4 regions of the Mesorhizobium sp. BH1-1-4 genome follow, and region 1 is predicted to be linked to each of the others. Evidence: predicted binding sites of a transcription regulator. Region 1 holds the regulator's gene; each other region holds the start of a gene.

Evidence for each region. Region 1 encodes PhoB, which activates phosphate uptake and scavenging genes when phosphate is short. Its sites were predicted from a motif close to TGTCATNNANCTGTCAT; they were not measured.
Region 2: LB569_RS12320 (esterase-like activity of phytase family protein) is a predicted target of PhoB. The motif match lies at 2,002-2,018, and genes of this name have one in related genera.
Region 3: LB569_RS03825 (RNA degradosome polyphosphate kinase) is a predicted target of PhoB. The motif match lies at 2,154-2,170, and genes of this name have one in related genera.
Region 4: LB569_RS25790 (acetoacetate decarboxylase) is a predicted target of PhoB. The motif match lies at 2,215-2,231, and genes of this name have one in related genera.

Annotation. Positions count from the first base shown of each region.
Region 1 covers NZ_JAIUIN010000044.1:14,517-18,712, reverse strand. Annotated here, with positions in the region: gene LB569_RS31735 (ROK family protein) at 1-1,186, shown strand, start outside; gene phoB (phosphate regulon transcriptional regulator PhoB) at 1,284-1,973, opposite strand; gene phoU (phosphate signaling complex protein PhoU) at 1,989-2,696, opposite strand; gene pstB (phosphate ABC transporter ATP-binding protein PstB) at 2,722-3,525, opposite strand; gene pstA (phosphate ABC transporter permease PstA) at 3,522-4,196, opposite strand, start outside.
Region 2 covers NZ_JAIUIN010000005.1:245,836-250,031, forward strand. Annotated here, with positions in the region: gene LB569_RS12315 (L,D-transpeptidase) at 1-365, shown strand, start outside; gene LB569_RS12320 (esterase-like activity of phytase family protein) at 418-1,887, opposite strand; partial or broken gene LB569_RS31935 (GcvT family protein) at 2,172-4,196, shown strand, end outside.
Region 3 covers NZ_JAIUIN010000002.1:25,798-29,993, reverse strand. Annotated here, with positions in the region: gene LB569_RS03825 (RNA degradosome polyphosphate kinase) at 1-2,089, opposite strand, end outside; gene LB569_RS03820 (zinc-finger domain-containing protein) at 2,258-2,503, shown strand; gene LB569_RS03815 (FAD-dependent monooxygenase) at 2,514-3,752, shown strand; gene LB569_RS03810 (TIGR02117 family protein) at 4,013-4,196, opposite strand, start outside.
Region 4 covers NZ_JAIUIN010000021.1:37,244-41,439, forward strand. Annotated here, with positions in the region: gene LB569_RS25775 (hypothetical protein) at 1-514, shown strand, start outside; gene LB569_RS25780 (phosphodiesterase) at 501-1,280, opposite strand; gene LB569_RS25785 (3-hydroxybutyrate dehydrogenase) at 1,348-2,136, opposite strand; gene LB569_RS25790 (acetoacetate decarboxylase) at 2,362-3,150, shown strand; gene LB569_RS25795 (patatin-like phospholipase family protein) at 3,143-4,196, shown strand, end outside.

The sequences.
Region 1 (4,196 bases):
AGCCGTGCGCCGGGGCGGTCAGCCCTCGCGCACCGAGATCGCCGCCACCACCGGCCTCAGCCACTCGACCATATCGGCGATATCAGCCGACCTGATCGGCGAGGGTATCCTGACCGAAGGCAAGCCGAACGAGGCCGGCTCACTCAAACGCGGCCGGCCGCAGGTTGGCCTCGGCCTCAACCCCGAGGCCGCGGCTGTGATGACCGTGGTGCTGTCGCTGAATTTCCTGTCCGTCGCCGTCATCGATTATGCCGGCCAGGTGATATCAGAGGAACAGCGCCGGCTGGACACGCTGACCATATCGCGTGAAGCTCTGATCAGCGAATGCACGGCAATCGTGCGGCGCCGCCTCGAGGACCCCGATCTCGATGTCAGCAGTGTTGCCCGCATCGCGCTGGCGATCCAGGGCATCACCGACACCGAGGCGCGTGCCATGCTGTGGTCGCCGATCACGCCGCGGACGGACATTGCCTTCGCCGACATACTCGAAGCCGAATTCGGCATCCCAGCCACCATGGAGAACGACTGCAACATGATGGCGGTGGCGCTGCGCTGGCGCGACCCCCAACGCTACCGCGACGACTTCATCGCCATCCTGCTCTCGCACGGCATCGGCATGGGCCTGGTGCTGAAGGGCGAACTGTTCACCGGCACCCATTCGTCCGGAGGCGAGTTCGGCCACATTATCCATCGCCCGGGCGGCGCGCTCTGCCGCTGCGGCCGGCGTGGCTGCGTCGAGGCCTATGCCGGCAACTATGCCATCCTGCGCAACGCCAGACAGCTTGGCGAGGACACCGAACCGGTCGCCGACGTCAGCGACGCGCAGATGCGGACACTCGCCGCGGCCGCACGGGAAAGCGACGGACCGGAGCGCGAAGCCTACCGCAAGGCCGGTGAAGCGTTGGGATACGGTCTCGGCAGCCTGTTCGCCCTGATCGATCCCGCACCCGTCGCCATGGTCGGCGTCAGCGCCGCCGCCTTCGACCTGATCGAGCCGGCCTTGCGCGAGGCCATCGCCCAGACGGCCGGCGGCCAGCATTCGGGATCGATTTCCTTCGACACCGAGCCGAACGAGTTGCCGCTCATCCGCGAAGGCTGCGCCATGCGCGCCTTGACCTTCGTCGACCAGGAGATTTTCGCGCCGGGCGTGCAGGCGAAAACAGGTTCAGGGAAGAACGTGGCCTGAGCGGACCTGGCGCCGAAGTCGCGAATTGCATCAACGTTGGAGGTTGACCGAAGCCGTTTGAGCTACTCACCAACGGATGCGATCCGGGATCGGAGACCTAATCCTCGCGGATCGCGTAGCCCGCGCCGCGGATGGTGCGGATGACGTCGGGCATGCGGCCATTGTTGACCGCCTTGCGCAGCCGGCCGACATGCACGTCCACCGTGCGCTCGTCGATATAGATCGTCTCACCCCAGACATTGTCGAGCAGCTGGCTGCGCGAGAACACCCGGCCGGGATGGCGCATCATGAATTCCAGCAGCCGGAACTCGGTCGGTCCGAGCCGGATCTCGCTCTTCTTGCGATAAACCCGGTGCGATTCACGGTCGAGCACGATGTCGCCGACCTTGAGCACGCTGGACAGCACTTCCGGCTTGGCGCGGCGCAGCAGCGCCTTGATGCGGGCCATGAATTCCGGCGTCGAGAACGGCTTGACCAGATAATCGTCGGCACCCGTCGACAGGCCGCGCACGCGATCGCTTTCCTCGCCGCGCGCCGTCAGCATGATGATCGGCAACCGCTCGGTCTCGGGCCGCATTCGCAGGCGCCGACAGAGTTCGATCCCGGACACTGCCGGCACCATCCAGTCGAGCACCAGGAGATCGGGGACGTTTTCCTGCAGCCGGATTTCGGCTTCATCGCCGCGCGTCACCACTTCGACCTGGTAACCTTCCGATTCCAGATTGTAGCGGAGGAGCACGCCAAGCGGTTCCTCGTCCTCGACCACCATGATGCGCGGCGCGATCATCGGCCTGTCACCCTGTTATACCGCCGGCGCCGACATCGCGGTCTCGTCCTGCTTAGGGCGATTGGCGGGCAGCTGCGTGCCGGTCAGCACATAGTATGCATTTTCAGCGATGTTGGTCACGTGGTCGCCGATGCGCTCGAGATTCTTGGCGCAGAACAACAGATGCGTGCAGGCGGTGATGTTGCGCGGATCTTCCATCATGTACGTCAGCAGTTCGCGGAACACCGAGGTGTATTTGACGTCGATGCGCTCGTCGTCATTCCTGAGTTTGGCCAGTGCCGACGCATCGCCGGCCGCATATTCCTCGACCACGCCATGCACCTGGATCAGCACCAGTTGCGCCATGGCGTCGATGGAATGCGAAAGGTCGCGCGGCGTGGCGCTGAGACCGACAGTGCCGACGCGCTTGGCGATGTTCTTGGCAAGGTCGCCGATGCGTTCAAGGTCGCCGGCCATGCGGATCGAACCGACGACATGACGCAGATCGTCGGCCATCGGCTGCCGCTTGGCGATCAGCGTTATGGCGCGGTCGTCGAGTTCGCGCTGGCGCGCATCCATGATGGCATCGTCGGAGACGACGCGCTGGGCAAGAGCGTTGTCGGAGTTCAGCAGCGCCTTGGTGGCGCCGCCGACCATCGAGCCGGCGAGGTCGCCCATGTCGCTGATCAGCCTGCTGATCTGTCCGAGATCTTCGTCGAAGGCTGCAACCGTGTGTTCGGCCATGATCCTGGTCCTCGTATGCGTGCGATCAGCCGAAGCGGCCGGTGATGTAGTCCTGGGTGCGCTTCTCGCGGGGCGACGTGAAGATCTTCTCGGTTTTGTCGAACTCGATCAGCTCGCCCAGATACATGAACGCCGTCTGCTTCGACACGCGCGCCGCCTGCTGCATGTTGTGGGTGACGATGACGATCGTGTAGTCGGCTTGCAATTCGTCGATCAGCTCCTCGATCTTGGCGGTCGACAGCGGATCGAGCGCCGAGGCCGGCTCGTCGAGCAGAATGACTTCCGGCTTCACTGCCACGGTGCGGGCGATGCAAAGCCGCTGCTGCTGGCCACCGGAAAGGCTGAGGCCGCTGGCGTTGAGCTTGTCCTTGACCTCGGTCCACAATGCCGCACGCTTCAGCGCCTGCTCGACACGGCCATCCATCTCGGCCTTGCTGATCTTCTCATAGAGCCTGACGCCGAAAGCGATGTTCTCATAGATCGACATGGGGAACGGCGTCGGCTTCTGGAACACCATGCCGATCTTGGTGCGCAGCAGGTTGAGGTCCTGCGAGCGGTCAAGAACGTTCTGGCCATCGAGCAGCACCTGGCCCTCTGCGGTCTGCTTGGGATAGAGCTCGTAGATGCGGTTGAAGACGCGCAGCAGCGTCGACTTTCCGCAACCCGAAGGGCCGATGAAGGCGGTGACGCTGCGCTCGGGCAGCGACAAGGTGATATCCTTCAGGGCCTTCGACTGGCCGTAGTAGAAATTGAGGTTCTTGACCTCGATCTTGGATTTGGCGGCTGCCTCTGTGGCGATCGTCATGTCTGGAGACAACATCTGGCTCATTTGTCCTCTCTGCGTCCGGTCAGGCTGCGCGCAAAGATGCTGAGCGCGAGAACCGTCAATGTGATGATGAGTGCACCGGTCCAGGCCAGTTGCTGCCATTCCTCATAGGGGCTGAGAGCGAACTGGAAGATGGTGACAGGCAGGCTGGCCATCGGCGCGTTGAGATTGCTCGACCAGAACTGGTTGTTGAGCGCGGTGAACAAGAGCGGCGCTGTCTCGCCGGAGATGCGGGCGATGGCCAGCAATATGCCGGTGACGATACCCGACATCGCGGCGCGATAGGCAACCGAGCGGATGACCACCCAGCGCGGCGCCCCGATCGCGGTGCCGGCTTCGCGCAAGGCGTTGGGCACCAGGTTGAGCATGTCCTCCGTGGTGCGCACCACAACCGGGATGACCAGGATGGCAAGCGCTACGGCGCCGGCGATCGCCGAGAAATGCCCCATCGGCCGCACCATCAGTTCGTAGACGAATAGGCCGATGATGATCGACGGCGCAGACAGAAGGATGTCATTGATGAAGCGCACCACGGTGGTTAGCTTCGAAAAGCGGCCATATTCGGCCATGTAGGTGCCGGCCAGCACACCGATCGGCGTGCCGACGATGATGCCGATGATGGTCATCACCACACTGCCGTAGATGGCGTTGAGCAGGCCGCCGGCGTCGCCGGG
Region 2 (4,196 bases), on a different contig from region 1:
TGTGGACGCCGCCGCCCGAAATGATCCAGCGCCGGCCGGAACTGGCGAAATACAAGGACGGCATGCCGCCCGGCCCGCAGAGCCCGCTGGGCGCGCGCGCGCTCTATCTCTTCCGCGACGGCAAGGACACGATGTACCGGCTGCACGGGACGCCGGAATGGGATTCCATCGGCAAGAACGCGTCGTCCGGCTGCGTCCGCTTCATGAACCAGGACATCATCGACCTCTACAGCCGCGTCAACGGCCCGGCCCAGGTCTTCGTGCGTCCCAACCTTTCGGCCGCCGGCAAGATCATGGCCGTGTCGAGCAGGACGGCCGAGCCGATCGATGCGGGCGTGCCGAAGGACGCGGAGTTCCTGAAGTAGGCCTTCACGACCTGCCGGGGCGGACGCCAGGCGCGCCCGCCCGCGGCGATCGTTATTTCTTGCCGAGGCCCGGCAGCGTGACCTGATAGACCAGGAACATGGTGTCGACATCGGCGCCGTCATCGGCCTTGTAGGGGGCGCCGACCTGGAAGCCGTCCTGGGCAAGGAAGTCATTGTCGTTGCCGACGAACAGGAAATAGTCGTCGGGCAGCTTCGGGTCGAGCACGCTGGCGAGCGACATCGCTTCCCACTTTTCGGAGAGCTCGTTGCGGTCCTTCGCCCCGCCATTGTGCAGGCCGAAGCGGCCAAGCGCGGCGGCGTCGTTGATGTCGATGAACGGCGTCAGCTTGGCCGGGGTCACCGACGGATCGAGCACGCCCTTGGGCGCGACCGGCTTGTCGGCGGCGTCGAAGGGTCCGCCCGCGATGTCGGTCGCGCCGGAAAGGTCGACGATGTTGATCTGCCGGTAGAGCGACGCGTCGCCCTTCTTCAGGCCCTGGCCGTTGCCGCTGTCGCGTGCCAGCATCAGGAAGGACGTGTCCGAAAGCGCCACAATCTCGCTCTGCGCGGCGACCTTGGTCTTGCCCTTGGCGTCCTTGAACACCGGCAGCGGCACGACATATTCATGCGCGAGCTTCAGATGGGCGAGGTCGGAGGCGTCATAGACCAGGGCCCTGGTGTTCTGGCGCGTCGAAGGGGAATCGCCGCCGTCCTGCCTCGGAGCCGACTGCAGCACCGCGATCAGGAACTTGCCGTCCGGCGTCATCGCCATGCCTTCGAGGCCCTGGTTGTTCTGGCGCCCGGTCTCGGGATCCTTCGGGTCAGGGTCGGCGGCACCCGGGCCTGGGTTGTCGGAGGAGAAGTTCGGCACTCCCTTGCGCATCGGCACGAGTGCCGCCGGCGGCTGGGTCGCCGACATCAGGCGGCCTTGCGCGGAGAACCGGTAGATGTTGGGGCCGTATTCGTCGGAGATGAACATCGAACCGTCGGGCAGCCGCACGATCGCTTCGTTGTCGAGAGCGAGCTTGCCGTTGGTGGCGACGGGCAGCATCGGCATGTCGCCCGCGGCCGGGCGTACATCCGACAACGGATCGAGGCCGGTGGCATCGGCGCCCTTGTCGTCGGTGAGAAGCATGGTGTCGGCAAGCGTCGCCTTGACGCCGGTCTGCTCCTGGCCGGCGGCGGGAGCAGCGCCCGGCGCGACAGGCGTGAACTCGATGCCGATCGTGTTGAGGCGCGGCCGGTAATCGGTGGTGCCGGCGACATTGTAGCCACGGTCGGGCAGCAGCCAGAGCGACCCCTTGTAGGTGCCGGCATCATGCGTCCAGCCGGATGTGTCGATCGCCATGCCGGAGCCCGAGCCGAACGTCTCGCCGAACTTGTCGCGCTGTGCGGCCGGAATGCGGCCGACGCCGACCAGGCCCTTGTTGATATAGGCCACGCCATCGGCAAGCGCCGGGGTGAGGGCGGTGAACAGAGCGAGTGTCGCGCCGAGCGCGACGCTTCGGTTCAAATGTTTCATGGACAATCCTCTTTGTGACGAAGCACGCCGCAGCGGCCGAAGGGCAAAAATGAAAAGAGGTGCCGCATCGACGATGCCGCGCATGCCTCCCCGAAAGCGATCTACGGCGTCAACATGATGCTTGCGTGACAGTGCGCGATGTCGGCCCGCCGGGGTCTCCGTGTGGCGATAAAAATACTGGACGGCGTGAGATTATTGATCGGGCCATCGGTCGTATTCAGCGCACTAGACACTAATGTACAGTCCATATATGGTGTCCCCTCTGACAGACCAGGAGGGAAGCCTTGAAGTCGCATTACCGCGCAGTCGTCATCGGAGGTGGCGTGGTCGGCGCCTCGGTGCTCTACCATCTGACACGGTTCGGCTGGAGCGACGTGGCGCTGATCGAGCGCGCCGAACTGACGGCCGGCTCGACCTGGCACGCGGCGGCCGGTTTTCACGCGCTCAACGCCGATCCCAATGTCGCGGCGCTGCAGGATTACACCATCAAGCTTTATCGCGAGATCGAGGCCGAATCCGGCCAGGACATCGGCCTGCACATGACCGGCGGCGTCAACATGGTCAGCGATCCGCAGCGCTGGGAATGGTTGAAGTCGGCCTGGGCGGTGTTTCAGTCGGTGGGCATCGAAACGGCCCGCCTGGTGACCCCGGAAGAGATCAAGGCGATCTGACCGATCGTCGACGTCAGCGGTGTGCTCGGCGGCCTCTATGATTCCAATGAGGGCCATCTCGACCCCTACGGAACGACGCACGCCTATGCCGGAGCGGCGAAAAAGCGTGGCGCCGAAGTCATCCTGCGCAACCGCGTGGTCGAGCTGAAGGCACGCACCGACGGCCACTGGGATGTCGTCACCGAGCAGGGCACCATCGTCGCCGAACATGTCGTCAATGCCGGCGGCTTATGGGCGAAGCAGCTCGGCCTGATGGCCGGCGTCGACCTGCCGGTGACGCCGATGGAGCACCATTATTTCGTCACCGAGGACATTCCCGAGGTCGCCGCACTCGACCGGGAACTCGGACTTGCGGTCGACCTCGACGGCTTTTCCTACCTGCGCCAGGAACGCAACGGCGTGCTGCTCGGCGTCTACGAGCAGAACCCGAGGCACTGGAACATGGACGGCGCGCCATGGGACTATGGCATCGAGCTGATCCCGGAGGACATCGACCGCATCAGCCCGGAACTCGCCAAGGCGCATGAGCGCTTTCCCTGCCTGGCGACGGCCGGCATCCGCAAATGGGTCAACGGCGCCTTCACCTTCACCCCCGACGGCAATCCGATCGTCGGGCCGGTGCGCGGCCTGAAGAACTACTGGGTCGCCTGCGGCGTCATGGCCGGCTTCAGCCAGGGCGGCGGCGTCGGCAAGTCGCTGGCCGAATGGATGATTTATGGCGAGCCGCGGGCCGACATCTTCGGCATGGACATCGCCCGCTACGGCGCCTTCGCCGCCAACCGGGAGTATCTCAAGCAGACGACCCGGCAGTTCTACGCGCGCCGCTTCGTCATGACCTTTCCCAATGAGCGATTGCCGGCGGGCCGGCCCTTGAAACGCTCCGGCGCCTATGACGGCATGAGTGCGGCCGGCTGCGAATGGACGGCCTCCTGGGGGCTGGAAATGCCGGCCTATTTCGCGCCGATGGGTTTTCGCGAGAACACAACGCTCAAGCGCTCCAACGCCTTCGATATCGTCGGCGACGAAGCGCTACGGGTACGGCGCGCCGCCGGTCTCGTCGATATCTCGGCCTATTCGCGCTACGCGATTTCGGGTCCAGGCGCCGAGGCGTGGCTCGACCGGTTGCTCGCCTGCAGGCTGCCGAAGGCCGGCCAGGCGCGGCTGGCGCCAATGCTCGGACCGGACGGGCGGTTGAAGGGCGACCTGACCGTCATCAACTGGGGCGGCGGCGACTATTGGCTGATGGGCTCCTACTATCTCAGGGAGTTCCACATGCGCTGGTTCGAGAGCCATGCACGAGAGGGTGTCACGGTCACCGACATTTCGGACGCGATGAGCGGTTTCCTGCTGACCGGGCCCAATGCGCGCAAGATTCTTGAGCGCACGACTCATCAGGACGTGTCGGGCAAGGCGCTGCCGTTCATGGCCTGTGGCGCGTTCGACATCGGCATGGTGCGGGCGCGGGTTGCCCGCCTCTCCATCGCCGGCGAACTCGGCTTCGAGATCAGTTGTCCCGTGACCTTGCACGCCACGCTGCGCGAAACGCTGCTTGCCGCCGGAGAGGACCTTGGGCTGGCCGAGATCGGCTACTACGCGCTGAATGCACTCAGGCTGGAGAAAAGCTTCGGCATCTGGTCG
Region 3 (4,196 bases), on a different contig from region 1:
AATATTCCTGCGCGTTGAACGGTTCCTCGCCCTCCTCCAGCACCACGCGCCGGGAGGTTCCATCAGCCAATACGTCGAAACTTTGCTGATTGTCCATGATGTTGCCCAGCATGATCTGGCCCAAAATCTGTTCATGCACAGTTGGATTGGTGATCGGCACCATGGTCTCGACGCGGCGGTCGAGATTACGCGGCATGAGGTCGGCCGAGGAGATGTAGACGATCGCCTCGTCCGACGGCAAGCCATGGCCGTTGCCGAAACAATAGATGCGGCTGTGCTCGAGGAACCGGCCGACGATCGACTTGACCCTGATGTTTTCCGACAGGCCCGGCACCTGTGGCCTGAGACAGCATATGCCGCGCACGACGAGATCGATCTCCACACCGGCGCGGCTGGCGTCGTAGAGCGCGTCGATGATGATCGGGTCGACGAGCGCGTTCATCTTCATCCAGATGCGCGACGGCCGCCCCTCCAGGGCGTGGGCGACTTCACCGGAAATGTGCTTCAGGATACGGCTTCTCAACGTGAACGGTGAGATCGCCAGTCGCATCTCATCGGTCGGCTCGGCATAGCCGGTGATGAAATTGAAAAGCTGGGCGACGTCGCGGGCGATCGTCGGATCGGTGGTGAAGAAGGACAGGTCGGTGTAGATGCGCGCGGTCACCGGATGGTAGTTGCCGGTGCCGAGATGGACGTAGTTGCGCAGCTTGCCGTCCTCGCGCCGCACCACAAGCGACATCTTGGCGTGGGTCTTGAGTTCGAGGAACCCGAACACGACCTGCACGCCGGCGCGCTCGAGATCGCGCGCCCAGCGGATATTGGCTTCCTCGTCGAAACGCGCCTTGAGCTCGACCAGCGCCGTCACCGACTTGCCGGCCTCGGCGGCGTCGACCAGCGCGCGCACGATCGGACTGTCGTTGGAGGTGCGGTAAAGCGTCTGCTTGATGGCCACCACTTCGGGATCGGCCATCGCCTGGCGCAGGAACTGCACCACGACATCGAAGGATTCGTAGGGATGATGGACGACGATGTCCTTCTCGCGGATGGCGGCGAAACAGTCGCCGCCATGCTCGCGGATGCGCTCGGGAAAGCGTGGGTTGTAGGGTATGAATTTCAGGTCGTCGCGGGGAACGGAGACGATCTCGGAGATCTGGCTGAGCGCCAGCGGACCCGTCAACACGCTGATGCGGCTCGACGAGACGCCGAGCTCGCCGGCGACGAAGTCGCGCAATTCGCCAGGCATCAGCATGTCGAACTCGATGCGGATGACGGAGCCGCGGCGGCGGCGCTTCAGCGCCGTTTCGAACAGCCGTACCAGGTCTTCCGATTCTTCCTCGACCTCGATATCGCTGTCGCGGATGATGCGGAACGTGCCGGAGCCCTTGACCTCGTAGCCGGGGAACAGCTTGCCGATGTAAAGGCCGACCGCCTCCTCCAGCGGAATGAAGCGGACGTGATGCTTGCGGTCCGGCAGACGGATGAACCGCTTCAGCGCCACCGGCAGGCGCAAGAGCGCGCTCATCTCCTCGCCGTTCTTGCGGTGGCGAAGCTGCAGCGCCATGGAGAAGCCGAGATTGGGAATGAACGGAAACGGATGCGCCGGGTCGATCGACAGCGGGGTGAGCACCGGAAACACCTGGTCCTGGAAATGTTCTTCCAGCCAGACTTTCTCGTCCTTGGTCAGCGCATCCCGGGTAATGGTCTCGATGCCTTCCTTGTTGAGCAGCACGGTGAGTGCCGAAAGGCTCTTCTGCTGGTCCTCCTGCAGGCGCTCGACTTCACGCAGCAATTGTTCGAGCTGCTGCTCGGGAGTGCGTCCATCCGGGCTCTTCAGCACGATGCCCTCGCGCACCTGGCCGGCAAGGCCGGCGACGCGCACCATGAAGAACTCGTCGAGATTGGCGGCCGAAATCGACAGGAAGCGGACGCGCTCCAGCAGCGGGTGATGGGTGTTCAGCGATTCCTCGAGAACGCGGCGGTTGAACTGCAGCCAGGAGAACTCGCGGTTGACGAAACGGTCCGGATTGCCTTCCGGGCTCGCTGCCGCGACATTGTTGAATTCGCTCTGTACCGGCTTCAATTCGTTCATGATTCCTGCTCTTCCGCGCGCCTTGGCCGGTTAACCGGCTTAACTTATCCTGTGGCAGGCTTTTGCGACAGTTCTCTGACAGGGTTTTGCGACAGTTTGATTTCATCGAACTTGCAAACAGGCCTGATATGATCCAGATGCAGAAGAGACTGCGTTAAGGAGACGACGATGGCAGGCGGTTCCATTCCCCATTTCCAGAACGATGCGGGCCATCCGGCGATCGACATCGGGGTCAAGGAATTCATGTGCACGGGCGCCAACCCGCCTTTCGACCATCCGCATGTGTTCCTCGACATGGGCGACGACAATGAGAAAGTCTGCCCCTACTGCTCGACCCTCTACCGCTATTCGCCGAAGCTGAAGGCGACGGAAACGCTGCCGGCGGGCTGCCTCTATATCGACCAGGCCGCCTGACCTCCCGATCATGAGCGAGACGCGGTCCCGGCAAGTCGTCATCGCCGGGGCTGGCATCGCCGGGCTGACAGCGGCGATTGCCTTTGCCGAACGCGGCTACTCTGTACGGATTTTCGAACAGGCGCAGCGCCTGGAAGCAGCCGGCGCCGGCATCCAGCTCTCGCCCAACGCGACACGCATCCTGCGCCAGCTTGGCGTGCTCGACACGCTTGTCGCCAACGCCGTCAAGCCGGAAGCCGTGGTGCTGAGGGACGCAGCAAGCCTACGCCAACTGGCGCGCGTGCCGCTGGGCGGAGCCGGCGAGCAGCGGTGGGGCGCGCCCTATCTCGTCACCCACCGGGCTGATCTGCAAGACGCCCTGATGGCGCGCGTCGCGCAAATGCCCGACATCCACCTCACCACCGGCGCGCAGGTCAGCAGCGTCGCCTCCGGTTCACTCGGCATCACCAGGACGGACGGAGTCGGCCGCAAGATCATCGGCACCGAAGGCTCTCTGCTGGTCGGTGCCGATGGCGTTTGGTCAGCGGTGCGGAGGTTTGCCAGCCCAGGCGACGGAGCCGGCTTCGCGAACAGCCGCTTCTCGGGCGAACTGGCCTGGCGCGCGACGATAAGCGCCGACAGCGAAGCCGGGCAGGCCTTTGCCGCGATCGGCGCCGGCGACTGCGTCACCACCTTGCTGCACCCAGGATTCCACATGGTCGCCTACCCCGTCAGCGGCGGCCGCGCCTTCAACCTGGCCGCCTTCACCCCAGGCGAGCGCATTGCCGAGGGTTGGTCAGGCCATGCCGATCCCGTCATCCTTTCCGGCGCCATGCGCCGCACCGCGCCGGCACTGGCGAGGTTGGTGGAACTCGCCGAACCGTGGAGCGCCTTTCCCATCCACACGGTCGAACAGCGACGCTGGACGGCGCCGGAAGGCATCGCGCTGATCGGCGACGCCGCGCACGCAATGACGCCATTCGCGGCACAGGGCGCTGCCATGGCGATCGAGGATGCGGCGACGCTTGCCAACCTCGTTGCCGACTTCCCCGGCGACTTGGCGCAAAGCCTCACCATCTGGGAGAAGCTGAGACGGCCGCGCATCGAAAAGGTGCTGAAACGCGGCGCGGTCAACCGCCTCGCCTGGCACGCCCGGGGACCGGTGGCATTGGTGCGCAATCTCGTCCTGGCGGCGCGGCCGGGAGAGAAGCTCGCCGCGGATTTGGACTGGCTCTACGGCTGGGAGGCGCGAAAGGTTGTAAGGCGGTGAAATGCAATCGCGACAACCAAGCTCGTATTCGACAAACGGTCACCGCAGGCAGTAAAATGCGCATATGAGCAAAGTTATCCGATATCGGATCGATCCGGCGAACCCGCCACCGCTGACGGAAGCTCAGAAGGCGGAAATCGCCAAGCTGAAGGCTCGGCCCGAAGGTGATGTCGATACCAGCGATATTCCCGAACTGAGCAAGAAGTTTTGGCGGCGAGCTGTGACTTGGCGCAGACGGCCTAAACCCTAGAGCGCTCGCCTCAATTATACAGCCGCATCGACAGCCCAAGCGAAGCCGGCAGCGGGTTCCACCAGCCGGTGCGCAGGCCGGCGGTGCGCAGGGCAGCCGCTGTCCAGGTGTTGCAGCCGATCAGCGCGTTGAAATGGCCATTGGCCTCATAGAAGCGGTCGAAATTGGAATAGGCGGCATTGTCGATGACGACC
Region 4 (4,196 bases), on a different contig from region 1:
CATGAACTGGATCTTCCACAACATCGTTCGGTCATTGCGGCCGGAGCTTTTCGGGTTTCTGGATCACGACTGCTTTCCGATCGTCCCCGTGGACATTGCCGCGATGATGGAGGGAAAAGTCGTCTATGGCTCAAAGCGCCCGGCGCAGGCGGACCCCGAAGCCTGGTTCATGTGGGCTGGCTTCTGCTTCTTCCGCTTCAGCGCCGTGCAAGGACTGGACTTGGACTTCACACCGCGTTTTATCAGCGGGATGGATACCGGCGGCGGAAACTGGACGCTGCTGTATCGCGGGCTCGGCGAGAACGATGTTTCCGATGCGCGGAAGACGGCAGCCGATCTCGACCTTGGTGGGATAGAAGCGGACCATCGCATGCTGGGCGGAGCTTTTTTTCACGTCGGCGGCGCCTCGCATAGAAAACTGGTCATGACCCGGCAATACCGGCGGCTGATCTCCGATCATGTGTGGGAGACCCACCTTGGCGGCGGCGAAAGCCGCCTCGTCAACGACCCTTGACCGGCTCGGGTCGGCCGGCCCCAAACTCGTGAAAATGGACGACCACGCCATCGGCTTCGATGAAGATCACGGCATAGGCGGGCGGCTCGTGGCCCAGTCGCCAGTTGTCCGAAAAATCGAGTGCGCTCTGGTGGTTGGTGCTGCGCAGCGTGCTGACCGGTATGCCGCGCCAGCTGCCGGCGATCAGCCTGTGGACATGGCCGGCGAAGACGTGGCCGACATTACCGTGGCGCCGCAGAACGTCATGGAAGGCATCGGCCTCGGCGAGCATGACCTCGTCAAGCACCGGCATGTGGATCCGGAACGGCGGGTGATGCATGAAGAGGAAGACCGGCTGGTCCCGCGCTTCTTGCAGCTTCTCGTCCAGCCAGGCCAGCCGGGCCGCGCACAACCGGCCCTCGACACGGCCGTTGTCCAACGTGTCGAGCAGGATCAGCCGGCCTTCGCCGCCATCGAAGACGCTCTGGACAAAACCTCGTTCGGCTGGCGCTTCCGGGAACATTTCGAGAAATAGCGCCCTGTCGTCGTGGTTGCCGAGCATCAGTCGGCACGGCGGCGCGAAGCCCGCCAGCGCCTCCCGCAATGCCGCATAGGCGGCGCGCTCGCCATCATTGGTCAGGTCGCCCGATATCACCACCAGATCGGCGTCGGCATGGTTCCGGCCGATATCCGCCAGGCAGGCCTGCAGCCGGTCGAGCGGATCGGAGCCATGGAGAACACCGCCCGGCGTCATCAGATGCGGATCGGAAAGCTGGATGATTTTCATGGAACGCGCACTGCCTTCCCGCCGGCGCCCCTGGCATCGGCCGGAAGGCGGTCTGTCTCGACCAGCTCTACTGTGCCGTCCAGCCGCCGTCCATCGGCAAGGTCGTGCCGGTGATCTGCTTGGCCGCATCCGAACACAGGAACAATGCCAGGGCCGCAAGCTCCTCGACGGTGACGAATTCCTTGGTCGGCTGCGCGGCCAGCAGCACGTCGTGCTTGACCTGTTCCTCGGTCATGCCGCGCGCCTTCATCGTGTCGGGGATTTGCTTTTCGACCAGCGGCGTCCAGACATAGCCGGGCGCGATTGCGTTCACGGTGATGCCGTTCTGCGCGACTTCCAGCGCCACCGTCTTGGTCAGGCCAGCAATGCCATGCTTGGCTGAGACATAGGCCGACTTGAACGGCGAAGCGACCAGCGCGTGTGCGGAGGCCGTGTTGATGATGCGGCCCCATTTGCGGCTCTTCATGCCCGGCACCACGGCCTTGATGGCGTAGAAGGCGGCCAAAAGGTTGATGCGGATGATGGCTTCCCACTTGTCGTCGGGAAATTCCTCGATCGGCGCCACATGCTGGATGCCGGCATTGTTGACCAGTATGTCGAGACTGCCGAACGCCGCTTCGGCGTCATGGATCATGGCGGTGACGGCGGCGCCGTCCATCATGTTGGCATCGGAGTAGCGGCACTTGACGCCGAAATCCTTCTCGATGCCGGCGCGCTCCTGCTCGATGGCAGCCGCGTCGCCCAGGCCGTTGATGGTGACGTTGGCGCCTTCGGCGGCAAAGGCGCGGGCGATCGCGAGGCCGATGCCGCTGGTCGAGCCGGTGACAAGCGCATTCTTCGAAGACAGGGAACCCATGGGGAGATCTCGCAAGAGGTGGGAGGGACTGTTGAGGGACATAGTTTGTGCGACGCAACATGACAATGCCATGGCCATGTGTCGGCTCGATTACAGCCCCGCGACGGCCCTTGCCGGCTCCGAGACAGGGCGTCGCCGCGGTGACACGGCATTGTCATGCTGCCATGCAACATATTTGCCAGCGCATTCGCGCGGGGTCATTTTCGAACCGTTGGGGGCACCTGGATGGATATCGCCGATGTCGTGAAGCGCGCCTATGCGATGCCGCTCACCAATCCTTCCTTCCCGCCGGGCCCTTACCGCTTCTTCGACCGCGAATATATCATCATCACCTACCGCACGACGCGCGAGGCGCTCGAAGCCGTCGTGCCGGCGCCGCTGGAAATCGACGAGCCGCTGGTCAAGTACGAGTTCATCCGAATGCCCGACTCCACCGGCTTCGGCGACTACACCGAGACCGGCCAGGTCATCCCGGTGCGCTACAAGGGCCAGCATGGCGGCTACGTCCATTCCATGTATCTCGACGACGACGCGCCGATCGCCGGCGGGCGTGAGCTGTGGGGTTTTCCAAAGAAGCTCGCCAATCCCAAGATCGTCCATGAGGGCGAGGTGATCGTCGGCACGCTGCATTATGGCAGCGTTCTGTGCGCCACCGGCACGATGGGCTACAAGCACCGGGAAGCCGATCACGATTCGGTGCTCGCCTCGCTCGCCGCCCCCAATTTCCTGATCAAGATCATCCCGCATGTCGATGGCACGCCGCGCATCTGCGAGCTGGTCCGCTACTACCTCACCGACATCACGTTGACGGAAGCCTGGACCGCGCCCGCCGCGCTCGACCTGCGGCCCCATGTCATGGCCGACGTGGCGAAGCTGCCCGTGCTCGATATTGTGTCGGCCGTCCACTTCAAGGCCGATCTGACGCTCGGCCTGGGCGAAGTCGTGCATGATTACCTCGCTGACCACAGCCGCCCCGCTGCCAGCGCAACCCAGCTGGAGAAAGTCAGTGCTTGAGCGTACCCGCAACAAGGCAGCCGCCGCCACCATCGAGGAAATCACGGCGCAGTATGACCGTATCGCGCTGGTCTTCCAGGGCGGTGGAGCGCTCGGAGCCTATCAGGCAGGCGTCTATCAGGCGCTGGCCGATGCCGGCTGCGAACCGAGCTGGCTTTCCGGTGTCTCGATCGGGGCGATCAATGCCGCGATCATAGCCGGCAACGAGCCGAGCCGCCGGCTGCAGCGGCTGGAACAGTTCTGGCAGACGATCTCCGGCCGCAAGATCTGGTCCTATACGCCCGAAGGCGACATCTACCGCGATATCCGCAACCAGACCTCGTCGCTGATGACCATGACGATGGGCCAGCCCGGCTTCTTCAAGCCGCGCAATCCCAACCCCTGGTTTCAACTCTCGGGCGCGGATGGGGCCACCAGCTTCTACGACACCGCCGAGTTGAAGGACACGCTGGAGAGCCTGATCGATTTCGACGTGCTGAACGACGGCAAGAAGCGGCTGAGCGTCGGCGCGGTCAATGTCAGGACCGGCAACTTCGTCTATTTCGACACCGAGAAAGTGCGCATCGGACCGGAGCACATCATGGCGAGCGGCGCGCTGCCGCCGGCCTTCCCATCGATCCGCATCGAAGGCGAATATTACTGGGATGGTGGCATCGTTTCCAACACGCCGTTGCAATATCTGCTCGACCAGGAAGAGGACCGTTCCTCGCTGGTCTTCCAGGTCGATCTGTTCAGTGCCCGCGGCGTGCTGCCGCGCGGCATGGCCGACGTATTGTCGCGCCACAAGGACATCATGTATTCCAGCCGCACACGGCAGAACACCGACAATTTCGAGCGCATCCATGCGCTGAAGATGAAGCTGCTCGACGCGCTGAAGCGCGTGCCGCCGGAACAGCTCAGGGAAGGCGAGCAGGAGTTGATCGCCGACTACTCCAATGCCGGCGTCGTCAACATCGTCCACCTGATCTACCAGCACAAAGGTTATGAAGGCCACGCCAAGGACTACGAGTTTTCGGGCACCTCGATGCGCGAGCATTGGGAGATGG